Linked DNA regions of Caldimonas brevitalea. The protein of the gene in region 1 interacts with the protein of each later gene in a pairwise test. Links are inferred from orthologs where the notes say so. Each region holds a gene or a part of one and is shown in the gene's direction. Other genes may lie near its edges.

Region 1 (6,386 bases):
CGAGCTGGCCAACCAGCTGATGCATCCGCGCTTCGGCGTCGAGCGCGAGTACGCGGTGCGCGTGCTCGGCACGTTGAACGAAGAGCAGCGCGCCAAGCTGCTCGAGGGCGTAAAGATCGATGGCCAGCCGGCCAGCTTCAAGTCGATCGAAGACGGCGGCGGCGAGGGTGCCAACCACTGGTACCGTGTTGTCATCACCGAAGGTCGCAACCGCGAGGTGCGCAAGCTGTTCGACGCCGTCGGTCTGACGGTGAGCCGGCTGATTCGCATCCGCTACGGCACGGTCGTGCTGCCGCGTGGGCTCAAGCGTGGCGTCTGGGTCGAGCTCGACGAAACCGACGTGCGCTCGATGAAGCGCCTGGCGGGCGGCGAGACCGTGCGCCCACAGGAGGGCGGTCCGCGCGAGGGGCGCGGCGGCAAGCCCGGTGCCGGCGGCGGCAACAACAAGCAGCGCCAGGAGCGCGGTGGCCGCCCCGGTGGCAAAGACCGGCCGGCCGCCACGCCGCGCATCACCGGTCCCGATCCGCTGGAGCAGACCTACGACAAGCGCTTCGCCCAGTCGACCAAGGCGAAGCAGGGGCAGCCGCGTCAGCCTGACCCGATGCAGACGACCGTGGGCTATATCGGCGCCGACGCCTTCTACCGCAAGACCCATGGCAACAAGGGCGGCGGCCGTGGGGGCGGTGGCGGTGCCAACCGGGGTTTCGGCGGTGGCGGCGGCGGACCTAAGCGAGGTGGTGGCGGCGGCGGCGGCGGTGGCGGTGGCCGCGGCGGCCGCGGTCGCTGAAGCAGGGCGCGTGCAGCCGCTGCAAGCCGGCCGTACCGACGCCGCGACACAGCGCGCTCGAAGGCCTTGCCCCTGGGCGGAAAAAGCGCACGGGCAGGGGAAAACCCAGGGTTCGAGCGCTACAATTCAAAGCTTTGCCAAGTACTTGATTCAGGAGAATTTTCATGGCGGTCGAACGCACTCTGTCGATCATCAAACCCGACGCTGTGGCCAAGAATGTGATTGGCCAGATCTATGCGCGCTTCGAAGGCGCGGGTCTGAAGATCGTCGCGGCCAAGATGGCGCATCTGTCCCGCGGTGAGGCCGAGCAGTTCTATGCCGTCCACAAGGCCCGGCCCTTCTTCAAGGACCTGGTCGACTTCATGGTGTCGGGCCCGGTCATGATCCAGGTGCTCGAAGGTGAAGGCGCCATCGCCAAGAACCGCGAGCTGATGGGCGCCACCGATCCGAAGAAGGCCGACAAAGGCACCATCCGCGCCGATTTCGCCGACAGCATCGACGCCAATGCCGTGCACGGCTCCGACGCTCCCGAAACCGCCGCGGCCGAAGTGGCCTTCTTCTTCCCCGGCATGAACGTCTACAGCCGCTGAAGCAGGCTGTGGCGGCGCCGTCCCGCCTGCCTTGCAACGGGCGGGCGGCGCATGCGACGAAGGAGTGATGAACATGGCGGCCAACCTGCTGGATCACGATCTCGACGGACTGGCCGCATTTTGCGAACAGCTGGGTGAGAAGCGCTTTCGCGCGACCCAGTTGTTCCGGTGGATCCACCAGAAGGGCGCGTCGGACTTCTCCCAGATGTCCGACCTGGCCAAGTCCTTGCGCGAGAAACTCGCCGGCAAGGCCGAGATCCGCCCGCTGCCCATCCTGACCGAGCAGGCCTCGAACGACGGCACCATCAAGTGGCTGTTCGACGTCGGCGCCGGCGATGCGGTCGAGGCGGTTTTCATTCCGGAAGACGACCGGGGCACGCTGTGCGTATCGTCGCAGGCGGGCTGCGCGGTCGGCTGCCGTTTCTGTTCCACCGGCCACCAGGGCTTCAGCCGCAATCTCACCACCGGCGAGATCCTGGCCCAGCTCTGGTATGCCGAACACCACCTGCGCCAGCGCCTGAAGCTGGCGCCGGGCGAACGCGCCATCACCAACGTCGTGATGATGGGCATGGGCGAGCCGCTGCAAAACTACTCGGCGCTGGTGCCCGCACTGCGCGTGATGCTCGACGACCACGGCTATGGCCTGTCGCGGCGACGGGTGACGGTGTCGACCTCTGGCGTGGTGCCGATGATGGACCGCTTGATGGCGGACTGTCCGGTGGCGCTGGCCGTGTCGCTGCACGCGCCCAACGACGTCCTGCGCGATGAACTGGTGCCGTTGAACCGCAAGTACCCGATCGCCGAACTGCTCGACGCCTGCCGGCGCTATTTGACCGCGGCGCCGCGCGATTTCATCACCTTCGAGTACTGCATGCTCGACGGTGTCAACGACAGCGAGGCCCAGGCCCGCGAGCTGGTGGCGTTGCTGCGCGCCAAGGTGTCGTGCAAGCTGAATTTGATCCCGTTCAACCCCTTCCCGGCGTCCGGGCTCAAGTGTTCGCCGCGCGCGCAGGTGCAGGCGTTCGCCAAGGTGCTGCAGGACGCTGGTATCGTCACGACGGTCCGCAAGACGCGCGGCGATGACATCGACGCCGCCTGCGGGCAATTGGCCGGCGAGGTGCAGGATCGCACCAACGTGCAGCAGCGCCTCACCCGGCAACCCATCCGCATCCACAAGCCCGGCACCAGCCGGCAGGAGACAAGATGACCATGTTGGGGCGATGCGCATGGCCTTGGGCATCGGCGCTGGGCGTGCTGCTCGGCATCGGGCTGGTGGCCGGTTGCGCCAACCAGCCGCTTCCGGGCGGCTCGCGCGATATCGTGACCGCCTCTGACGAGACCGACGCGCAGAAGCGGGCGCGCATCCGCCTCGAGCTGGCGTCGGCCTATTACGCCCAAGGGCAGGCGACCACCGCGCTCGACGAGCTGAAGCAGGCCCTGCAGGCCGACCCCAACATGCCGCAGGCGTACAACCTGCGCGGCCTCGTCTACGCCAGCATGAACGAAGACCAGTTGGCCGAGGAAAGCTTCAGGCGCGCCTTGCAACTGAACCCTCGCGACAGCGACGTGATGCACAACTACGGCTGGTTCTTGTGCCAGCGCGGGCGCGCCCGTGATGCCGATGCGCAGTTCGACGCGGCGGTGGCGCAGCCGCAATACCGCGAGGCGACCAAAAGCCTGTTGGCCAAAGGCGTGTGCCAGGCCCGCGCGGGGGACCTGGCGGGCGCAGAGCAGACGTTGACACGCTCTTACGAACGCGACCCTGGCAACCCGGCGACGTCCGTCAACCTCGCCAACGTGTTGTTCCAGCGGCGCGAATACGAGCGCGCTCGCTTCTATATTCGACGGGTCAACAACGTGCCGCAACTCGCCAATTCCGAAACGCTTTGGCTGGCGGCTCGCATCGAACACAAGCTCGGCAATACGACGGGAGCAATGGAATACGGCAACCAATTGAAGCAGCGTTACCCCCAGTCGCGCGAGGCGGCGGCGTTTGAACGGAGGCGCTTCGATGACTGAGCCTGATCGGACCTCCGCCACCGGCGGGCAGAGCGCCGGCGAGATGCTGAAGGCGGCTCGCCTGGCCAATGGCATCCACATCGCAGCCCTCGCGGCCTCGATCAAGGTGTCGGTGCAAAAGCTCGAAGCGCTCGAGGCGGACCGCCACGAGGAATTGCCCGACCCCACCTTCGCACGCGCGCTGGCCCAGGCCGTCTGCCGCTTCTTGAAGGTGGATCCGGTGCCGGTGCTGGCCAAGTTGCCGACACCGGGCACGCCGTCCCGGCTGGAACATGTGGCGATGGGCCTGAACCAGCCCTTCCGCGATGGCGACTCGCGCCGTCGCGAGGGTTTCAAGCCCGCGGCCTTGCTGCGCCCGGCGTTCTTGCTGCCCCTCTTGCTGGTGGTGGCGGCGATCGTGCTGTGGCTGCTGCCGCAGGGCCTGCTGCGGCTGCCCGGCGTCGACACGACCACCGCCGACACGACGGCCGGGGTCGATGGCGCGTCGACCCCCGGCACCACGACGGTGACGGTGCCCGTCATGCCGCCCGGCGAAGGTGCGGCCTCCGAGACGGTTCATTCCGCCCCGCTGGTGGTCGACCCCGGTGCTTCGGCCCCGGCGTCGGCGCCCGATCCGGGTGTGCCCTTGGTCTCGGCATCGCAGGCGCTGGTGAACGTGCCGTCTACCGCACCGGTGGTGGTCAACGTCACGTCCGACAGCTGGGTCGATGCGCGCGACGCAGCCGGCAAGGTGCTGGTGTCGCGCCTGGCGCGCAAGGGCGAGATCCTGACGCTGGACGGAACCTTCCCGATGCGTGTGCGACTCGGCAATGCACGCGGCGTTGAGCTGACGGTGCGGGGTGCGCCTTTCGACATCGGCCCCCATGCGCGAGACAACGTCGCCACCCTTCAGATCAAGTAGGCACCGCCACAGGTGTTGACCATGCAAGACGCCCTTTCCGACGCCCCTGACTGTTTCACCGTGGCTGCGGCGCCTGCAGCGCGCCGTTCGCGGCAGTGCCGCGTCGCGTGGGGCGACCATGTCGTGACGGTGGGCGGTGACGCGCCGGTGCGGGTGCAGTCGATGACGAACACCGACACGGCCGACGCGATCGAGACGGCCATCCAGGTCAAGGAGCTGGCGCTGGCGGGCTCGGAGATGGTGCGCATCACCGTCAACACGCCGGAGGCAGCGCAGGCGGTGCCGGCGATCCGCGAGCAGCTCGACCGCATGGGCATCATGGTGCCGCTGATCGGCGACTTCCATTACAACGGCCACAAGCTGCTGACCGAGCACCCGGCCTGCGCCGAGGCCTTGTCGAAATACCGCATCAACCCGGGCAACGTCGGCAAGGGTGACAAGCGCGACAAGCAGTTCGCGCAGATGGTCGAGGCGGCGGCCCGCTACGGCAAGGCGGTGCGCATCGGCGTCAACTGGGGCAGCCTCGACCAGGAACTGCTGGCGGCGCTGATGGACGAGAACGCCCGCCGTGCCCGCCCCTGGGACGCCAAACAAGTGATGTACCAGGCCCTGGTGACGTCGGCGATCGAGTCGGCCCGGCGCGCCGAGGCGCTCGGCCTGCACGGCGACCAGATCACGCTGTCGTGCAAGGTCAGCGGTGTGCAGGACCTGATCTCGGTCTACCGCGCACTCGCGGCACGCTGCGACTACTCGCTGCACCTGGGCCTGACCGAAGCCGGCATGGGCACCAAAGGTACGGTGGCCTCGGCCGCGGCGCTGTCGGTGCTGCTGCAAGAGGGCATCGGCGACACCATCCGCGTCTCGCTCACGCCCCAGCCGGGCGAGGCCCGCACCCAGGAAGTGGTGGTGGCGATGGAGATCCTGCAGGCCCTGGGGCTGCGCGCCTTCGTCCCGAGCGTGACCGCCTGCCCCGGCTGCGGGCGCACCACCAGCACCGTGTTCCAGGAACTGGCCAAGCAGATCGACGACTACCTGCGGGCGCAGATGCCGGTCTGGAAGGCGCGCTTCCCGGGCGTCGAGACGATGAAAGTCGCCGTGATGGGCTGCATCGTCAACGGTCCTGGCGAGAGCAAGCATGCCGATATCGGCATCAGCCTGCCGGGCACCGGCGAAGCCCCGGCGGCGCCGGTCTTCATCGACGGCGAAAAGGCGCTCACGCTGCGCGGCGACACCATCGCGCAAGAATTCCAGAAGATCGTCGAGGACTACATCGAACGCCGTTACGGCGTCGGTGCCGAGACGGCAGCCTGAGCGCCGCGCGCGCTCGCCTTGCGTGGCGGCACCGGGTGCCGCACGGCAAGGGCCAAAAACCTCATGAAAACGACATGGCAGAACAACTCAAGGCCGAGCTGAAGGCCGTCAAGGGCATGAACGACATCCTGCCGCCGGATTCGGCGCGGTGGGAGTGGTTCGAGGACAAGGTGCGCGCGCTGATGGCCCGCTACGGCTACCTCAACCTGCGCACGCCCATTGTCGAGCCGACGACCTTGTTCGTGCGCGGCCTCGGCGAGGTGACCGACATCGTCGAGAAAGAGATGTACTCCTTCGAGGACGCGATGAACGGCGACAAGCTGACGCTGCGCCCCGAGAACACCGCGGGTGTGGTGCGCGCCGTGGCCGAACACTCCTTGCTGTACGACGGCGGCAAGCGCATCTACTACATGGGCCCCATGTTCCGGCACGAAAAGCCGCAACGCGGGCGCTACCGCCAGTTCCACCAAGTCGGCGCCGAGGCCCTCGGGTTCGCCGGCCCCGATGTCGACGCTGAACTGATCCTGATGTGCCGCGCACTGTGGCAAGACCTCGGCTTGACCGACGTGCGCCTGGAGCTCAACAGCCTGGGCCAGCCGGACGAGCGCCGCGCGCACCGGGACGCCCTGATCGCCTACTTCGAGCAGCACCGCGACCAGCTCGACGCCGACGCGCAGCGTCGCTTGCACAGCAACCCGCTGCGCATCCTCGACACCAAGAATCCGGCAATGCAAGCGCTGGTCGAGGCGGCGCCGCGGCTGATGGACTTTCTTGGCGA
Region 2 (6,378 bases), 2.4 Mb from region 1 along the record:
TCGTAGGCCGGCAGCGCATAGTCGCGCTGGAACCGTTCGGCCATCACGCGCGGCAACTCGGGCATCTCGCCGCGCACCCGCTCGACCCACTCGGGCGCGATCACCAGCGGCGGCAGGTCGGGGTCGGGGAAGTAGCGGTAGTCGTGCGCGTCTTCCTTGGTCCGCATGGCGCGGGTTTCCCCGGAGTCGGGGTTGAACAGCACCGTCGCCTGCTGGATCTTGCGGCCTTCCTCGATCTCGTCGATCTGCCACTGGATCTCGTAGTCGATGGCCTGCTGCAGGAAGCGGAAGCTGTTCAGGTTCTTGATCTCACGCCGGGTGCCGTACGGTGCGCCCGGCTTGCGCACCGAGACGTTGGCGTCGCAGCGGAACGAACCTTCCTGCATGTTGCCGTCGCATATGCCCAGCCACACCACCAGCGCGTGCAGTGCCTTCGCGTACTCGGTGGCCTCGATGCTGCTGCGCATGTCGGGCTCGGACACGATCTCGAGCAGCGGCGTGCCGGCGCGGTTGAGGTCGATGCCGGTCTGGCCGTGGTAGTCCTCGTGCAGCGACTTGCCGGCGTCTTCTTCCAGGTGGGCGCGGGTCAGGCGCACCTGGTGTTTGGCGTCGCCGACATAAAACTCGATCAGCCCGCCTTGCACCACCGGGATCTCGTATTGGCTGATCTGGTAGCCCTTCGGCAGGTCCGGGTAGAAATAATTCTTGCGCGCGAAGATCGACAGCGGCGCGACGGTGGCGCCCACGGCGAGCCCGAAACGGATCGCGCGCTCCACGGCGGCCTTGTTCATCACCGGCAGCGTGCCGGGCAGCGCCAGGTCGACCGGGCTGGCCTGGGTGTTGGGCGCGGCGCCGAATTCGGTGCTGGCGCCCGAGAAGATCTTGGAACGGGTGGACAGCTGGGCGTGGGTTTCGAGGCCGATCACGACTTCATACCCGCGCACCAGCTTGGCGGTCGTGGCGGTGGTGCTGGTGGTGGTGCTGCTCATCTCAAAAGCCCTCCGGTGCGCGGAGGTGCCAGTCGGTGGCCTGCTGCAAGGCGTGTGCGGTGTGCAGCAGCTCGCCTTCCTTCCAGTAGTTGCCGATCAGCTGCAGCCCGACCGGCAAGCCGGCTTCGCCAAAACCCGCCGGCACGCTCATGCCCGGCAGCCCGGCTAGGCTGGCGGGCAGCGTGAAGATGTCGGCGAGGTAGTTGGCGACCGGGTCGGTCTTGCCGCCGATGGGCCAGGCCACGGTCGGCGACACCGGCCCGGCGATCACGTCGCACTGCCGGAAGGCGGCCTGGAAATCGTCGGCGATCATGCGGCGCAGCTTCTGCGCCTGCAAATAATAGGCGTCGTAATAGCCGTGGCTCAGCACGTAGGTGCCGATCATGATGCGGCGCTTCACTTCCGGCCCGAAGCCTTCGGCGCGCGTTTTCTTGTACATCTCGAGCAGGCCGTCGTATGCCTGCGCCCGGTGCCCGTAGCGCACGCCGTCGTAACGGCTCAGGTTGGAGCTGGCCTCGGCCGGCGCGATGATGTAGTAGACCGGGATCGCCAGCTCTGTGCGCGGCAGCGACACCTCCACCAGGGTCGCCCCCAGCTTTTCGTATTCCGCCAGCGCCTGGCGCACCGCGTCGGCCACGTCGGCCGACACACCGGCGCCGAAGAATTCTTTGGGCAGCCCGATGCGCAGGCCTTGCAGCGGGCGGCCCGCGGTCGCGCCGGCGCGCGGCGCGACGAGCGCGGCGCGGTAGTCTTCGGCGGGGCGGTCGGCCGAGGTGGCGTCGCGCGGGTCGAAGCCGCTCATCGCACTCAACAGCACGGCACAGTCTTCTGCACTGCGGGCCAGCGGGCCGGCCTGGTCCAGGCTGGACGCGAAGGCGATCATGCCGTAGCGCGAGCAGCGGCCGTAGGTCGGCTTGATGCCGGTGACGTTGCACAAGGCCGCCGGCTGGCGCACCGAGCCGCCGGTGTCGGTGCCGGTGGCGGCGGGCACCAGGCGCGCGGCCACCGCGACGGCCGAGCCGCCCGACGAGCCGCCGGGGATGCGCTCGGTGTTCCAGGGGTTGCGGGCCGGGAGGTAGGCGGAATTTTCGTTACTGCCGCCCATTGCAAATTCGTCGCAATTGAGCTTGCCCAGCGTCACCGCGCCGGCCTGCGCGAGCTGGTCGACCACGGTGGCGTCGAACGGGCTGCGGTAGCCGTCGAGCATGCGCGAGGCGGCCGTGGTCGGGAAATCGCGGGTGACGAAGATGTCCTTGTGCGCGATCGGCACTCCCAGCAGCGGGCCCGTCTCACCACGCGCGCGGCGGGCGTCCGCGGCTTCGGCCTGGCGCAGGGCCACGGCCTCGTCGGTGCAGAGGAAAGCGCCCAACTGTTCGTGGGCGGCAACCCGTGCAAGCAGTTGCTTCGTCAGTTCGACGCTGGAGACGGCGCGGGCCTCGAGTTGGCGGGCCAGTTCGGCCACGCCCAGGTGGTGCAGGTCCATGGTCGGGCGCCTCACTCGATGACCTGGGGCACCAGGAACAGGCCGTCTTCGACCGCCGGGGCGCTGCGCTGGTTGGCGTCACGCTGGTCGGCCTCGGTGACGACGTCTTCGCGCAGCCGCAAGGCCACCTCTTGAACCGCCGACAGGGGGGTGTAGAGCGGTTCCACACCGCTGGTGTCGACCGCGCGCATGCGTTCGACGATGGAGAAGAAATCGTTGAGCTGATGCAGCATCGCCGCTTGTTCTTCGCCGCTCAGCTCCAGCCGGGCGAGGTGGGCGATACGGCCGACGTCTTCGGAAGTCAGTGCCATGTAAATTAGTTCGTTTTTGGGTGGTTCCCGCAAGGATCGGCGCGGGTGGGATCGGGTATTATCGCGCGTTATCCACAGCCGGCCAGGTCGCTACGCTTTGGGGGTCGCCCCGCCACCCCCGTCTGCGCGATCAGCGCCGGTTTCGTGCTGAAAAGCGCGCAAAAGGACACCTTCGACGTGCCCTGGAGCGGTCCCGGAGAAAACCCGAAAAATCCTTCGTCCCCCCGGCTGCAATGCCAGTTGCTCACAGCCAGGGCGGACTTTGACAAGCCAACATGTTCGAATCCATTCGTCGCTACTTTTCGACGGACCTCGCCATCGATCTGGGCACCGCGAACACGCTGATCTACGTGCGCGGCAAAGGCATCGTGCTGGACGAGCCCTCGGTGGTCGCCATCCGCCATGAAGGCGGCCCCAACGGCAAGAAAACGATCCAGGCGGTCGGCGCCGAAGCCAAGGCGATGCTCGGCAAAGTGCCGGGCAACATCGAAGCGATCCGCCCGATGAAAGACGGCGTCATCGCCGACTTCACCGTCACTGAGCAAATGCTCAAGCAGTTCATCAAGATGGTCCACCCGCGCTCGGTGCTGAAACCGAGCCCGCGCATCATCATCTGCGTGCCCTGCGGCTCCACCCAGGTCGAGCGGCGCGCCATCCGCGAGTCGGCGCTGGGCGCCGGTGCCTCCGAGGTCTACCTGATCGAAGAACCGATGGCCGCCGCGATCGGCGCCGGCCTGCCAGTGTCCGAAGCTTCCGGCTCGATGGTGGTCGACATCGGCGGCGGCACCACGGAAGTGGGGGTCGTGTCGCTCGGCGGCATGGTCTACAAGGGCAGCGTGCGGGTGGGCGGCGACAAGTTCGACGAAGCCATCATCAACTACATCCGCCGCAACTACGGCATGCTGATCGGCGAACCGACCGCCGAGGCCATCAAGAAAGAAATCGGCTCCGCCTTCCCCGGCTCCGAGGTCAAGGAGATGGAGGTCAAGGGCCGCAACCTGTCGGAGGGCGTGCCGCGCAGCTTCACGATTTCGAGCAACGAAATCCTCGAAGCGCTGACCGACCCGCTCAACCAGATCGTCTCCAGCGTCAAGAACGCACTCGAGCAAACGCCGCCCGAGCTGGGCGCCGACATCGCCGAGCGCGGCATGCTGCTGACCGGCGGCGGCGCGCTGCTGCGCGATCTCGACCGCCTGCTGGCCGAAGAAACCGGCCTGCCGGTGCTGGTGGCGGAAGATCCGCTGACCTGCGTCGTGCGTGGCTGCGGCATGGCGCTGGAGCGGATGGAACGGCTGGGGGCCATCTTCACGTCGGAGTGATGAACCCGTTCGAGCCGTATGCTTGTTGACGAGCCCGTCTGCCCCGGCCGGCGGAACTCCGGTACGGGTGCGCGGCTCGTACACCGGACCGACGCCCCGTCGCCGCACGGGCTGGCCACCTTGGATTTTTGCGTCGTGAGCGTCGCCACCCGGCGCCGCACTGCCTGACCTGCCTGCTGCTGCCATGCCACTCGGCACTCTCGACCGCACGCCGCCGCCCTTCTTCAAGCAAGGGCCGTCGGCGCTGACGCGTCTGATGTTTTTCTCGGCGCTCGCCTTCTTCCTGATGGTGGCCGACACGCGGCTCAACCTGACCCAGCCGCTGCGCGCGGTGGTGGCCACGGTGCTGCACCCGGCCCAGCGGGCCTTGCTGGTGCCGGTCGAAACCGCGCGCACCGGCGGTGACTACGTGCGCGGCCTGAACGAGGCCCGCGCCAAAGAGGCCGCCGCGCAGCGCCAGCTGTCGGAACAGGCGATGCGGGTGGCGCGCGTCGAGTTGCTCGAGAAAGAAAACGCGCGGCTGCGCGCGATGCTGGAACTGCGCCCCGCGCTGCCGGCCAAGACACGGGCGGCTGAGGTGCTGTACGACGCGCCCGACCCGTACAGCCGCAAGGTGGTGATCGACCTCGGCAGCGCCCAGGGGGTCGTGCGGGGCTCGCCGGTGATCGACGAGACCGGCGTGCTGGGGCAGGTGACCCGCGTCTATCCGCTGGCGTCCGAGGTCACCCTGCTGACCGACAAGGACGCCGTGATCCCGACGCTCAACGTGCGCACCTCGGCCCGCGGCATCGCCTACGGCGACGCCGTCAACGACGCGATGGAACTGCGCTTCATGGCAGCCAATGCCGACGTGCAGGAAGGCGACCTGTTGAGCACCTCCGGCGTCGACGGCGTCTACCCGCCCGGCCTGCCGGTGGCCCGGGTCGCCAAGGTCGACCGACGCGCCGATTCGGCCTTCGCCAAGATCGTGCTGACTCCCGTCAGCGCGCCGACCAGCGCCCGCCACGTGCTGGTGCTGCAACCGGTGGGCGACACCTTGCCGCCGCGGCCGCAGCCCGAGCCGGCGGCTGCCGCAACACCGCCGCCCGCCGCGTCCGCGCCCAAGGCGGCGGCCTCGGCGCCTGCCAGGAAAGGACCTGCCCGATGATGCCGCGTGGCTCCGACCAGCTGCTGTTGCCGGTCAACCCCGTCTTCATCTGGCTGTCGCTGCTGGCCGCGTTTGCGGTCAACCTGGTGCCGATGGGCAAGAGCACGTCGATGCCCGACCTGCTCGCGCTGACGCTGGTGTTCTGGAATGTGCACCAGCCGCGCCGCGTCGGTGTCGGCGCCGCCTTCACCTTCGGCGTGATGATGGATGTGCACCAGGCCGCCTTGCTGGGCCAACATGCACTGGCCTACACACTGCTGAGTTATTTCGCGATCACCATCCACCGGCGGCTGCTGTGGTTCCCGACGCTGTCGCAGGCGGTACAGATCCTGCCGCTGTTTTTTGCGGCGCACGCGGTTTCCGTGCTGATTCGACTGATTGCCGGCGACGTGTTTCCCGGCTGGGAACTGCTGCTGGCACCGGTATTCGAAGCACTGCTGTGGCCCATCGCCACCTGGTTGTTGCTGGCCCCGCAGCGGCGGCCGCCCGACCCCGACCAGAACCGCCCGCTGTAAGTGCGCCCGCGCCCGAGGCTTGAAGGGCGAGTAGTCCCCCGATGACCGAACTGAAAAACGTCGAACTCGAGCTGTCGCGCTTTCGCGCGAGGGTGCTGTTCGCCGCTGCGATGGTGCTGCTGGGCTTCGGCCTGGTGTTCGCCCGCCTCGCCTATCTGCAGGTGCTGCGCTACGACGAGCTGTCGACGCGGGCCGAGAACAACCGCATTTCGGTGGTGCCCATCGTGCCCAACCGCGGGCTGATCCTCGACCGCAACGGCGTCGTGCTCGCCAACAATTACTCGGCCTACACGCTGGAGCTGACGCCGTCGAAGCTGGCCGACCTGGACGCGACCATCGACGAGCTGGCGCAGGTGGTCAACGTCTCTGCAGCCGACCGGCGCCGCTTCAAGCGGCTGATGGAGGACTCGAAGAGCTTCGAGTCGCTGCCGCTGCGCACCCGGCTCAGCGACGAGGAGGTGGCACGTTTTGCGGTGCAGCGCTACCGCTTCCCGGGCGTCGACATCAAGGCGCGGCTGTTCCGCAACTATCCGCTGGGTGAGGTCGGCGCGCATGTGATCGGCTACATCGGCCGCATCAACCAGGCCGAGAAGGAAAAGATCGACGAGTCGGAA

The links.
Region 2: the proteins of AAW51_RS11430 (region 1) and AAW51_RS00615 interact in binary tests that used the Escherichia coli proteins (3 or more experiments, as listed by UniProt). The link is inferred for Caldimonas brevitalea from one-to-one orthologs.

The regions. Positions count from the first base shown.
Region 1 is NZ_CP011371.1:2,570,400-2,576,785, forward strand. What follows is about bases 2,344-5,342. They hold AAW51_RS11430 (helix-turn-helix domain-containing protein), read left to right. Parts: upstream 2,344-3,388; coding sequence 3,389-4,297; downstream 4,298-5,342. Other genes in these bases: rlmN (dual-specificity RNA methyltransferase RlmN), read left to right, coding at 2,344-2,584; pilW (type IV pilus biogenesis/stability protein PilW), read left to right, coding at 2,581-3,396; ispG (flavodoxin-dependent (E)-4-hydroxy-3-methylbut-2-enyl-diphosphate synthase), read left to right, coding at 4,319-5,342. Outside these bases: AAW51_RS11410 (pseudouridine synthase), read left to right, coding at 1-787; ndk (nucleoside-diphosphate kinase), read left to right, coding at 952-1,377; more of rlmN, read left to right, coding at 1,451-2,343; more of ispG, read left to right, coding at 5,343-5,608; hisS (histidine--tRNA ligase), read left to right, coding at 5,683-6,386.
Region 2 is NZ_CP011371.1:136,743-143,120, reverse strand. What follows is about bases 2,090-5,080. They hold AAW51_RS00615 (rod shape-determining protein), read left to right. Parts: upstream 2,090-3,058; coding sequence 3,059-4,102; downstream 4,103-5,080. Other genes in these bases: mreC (rod shape-determining protein MreC), read left to right, coding at 4,287-5,080; gatC (Asp-tRNA(Asn)/Glu-tRNA(Gln) amidotransferase subunit GatC), read right to left, coding at 2,484-2,783; gatA (Asp-tRNA(Asn)/Glu-tRNA(Gln) amidotransferase subunit GatA), read right to left, coding at 2,090-2,472. In the rest of the region: Asp-tRNA(Asn)/Glu-tRNA(Gln) amidotransferase subunit GatB, read right to left, coding at 1-989; more of gatA, read right to left, coding at 991-2,089; more of mreC, read left to right, coding at 5,081-5,249; rod shape-determining protein MreD, read left to right, coding at 5,246-5,764; mrdA (penicillin-binding protein 2), read left to right, coding at 5,806-6,378. UniProt on the Escherichia coli protein: Forms membrane-associated dynamic filaments that are essential for cell shape determination. Acts by regulating cell wall synthesis and cell elongation, and thus cell shape.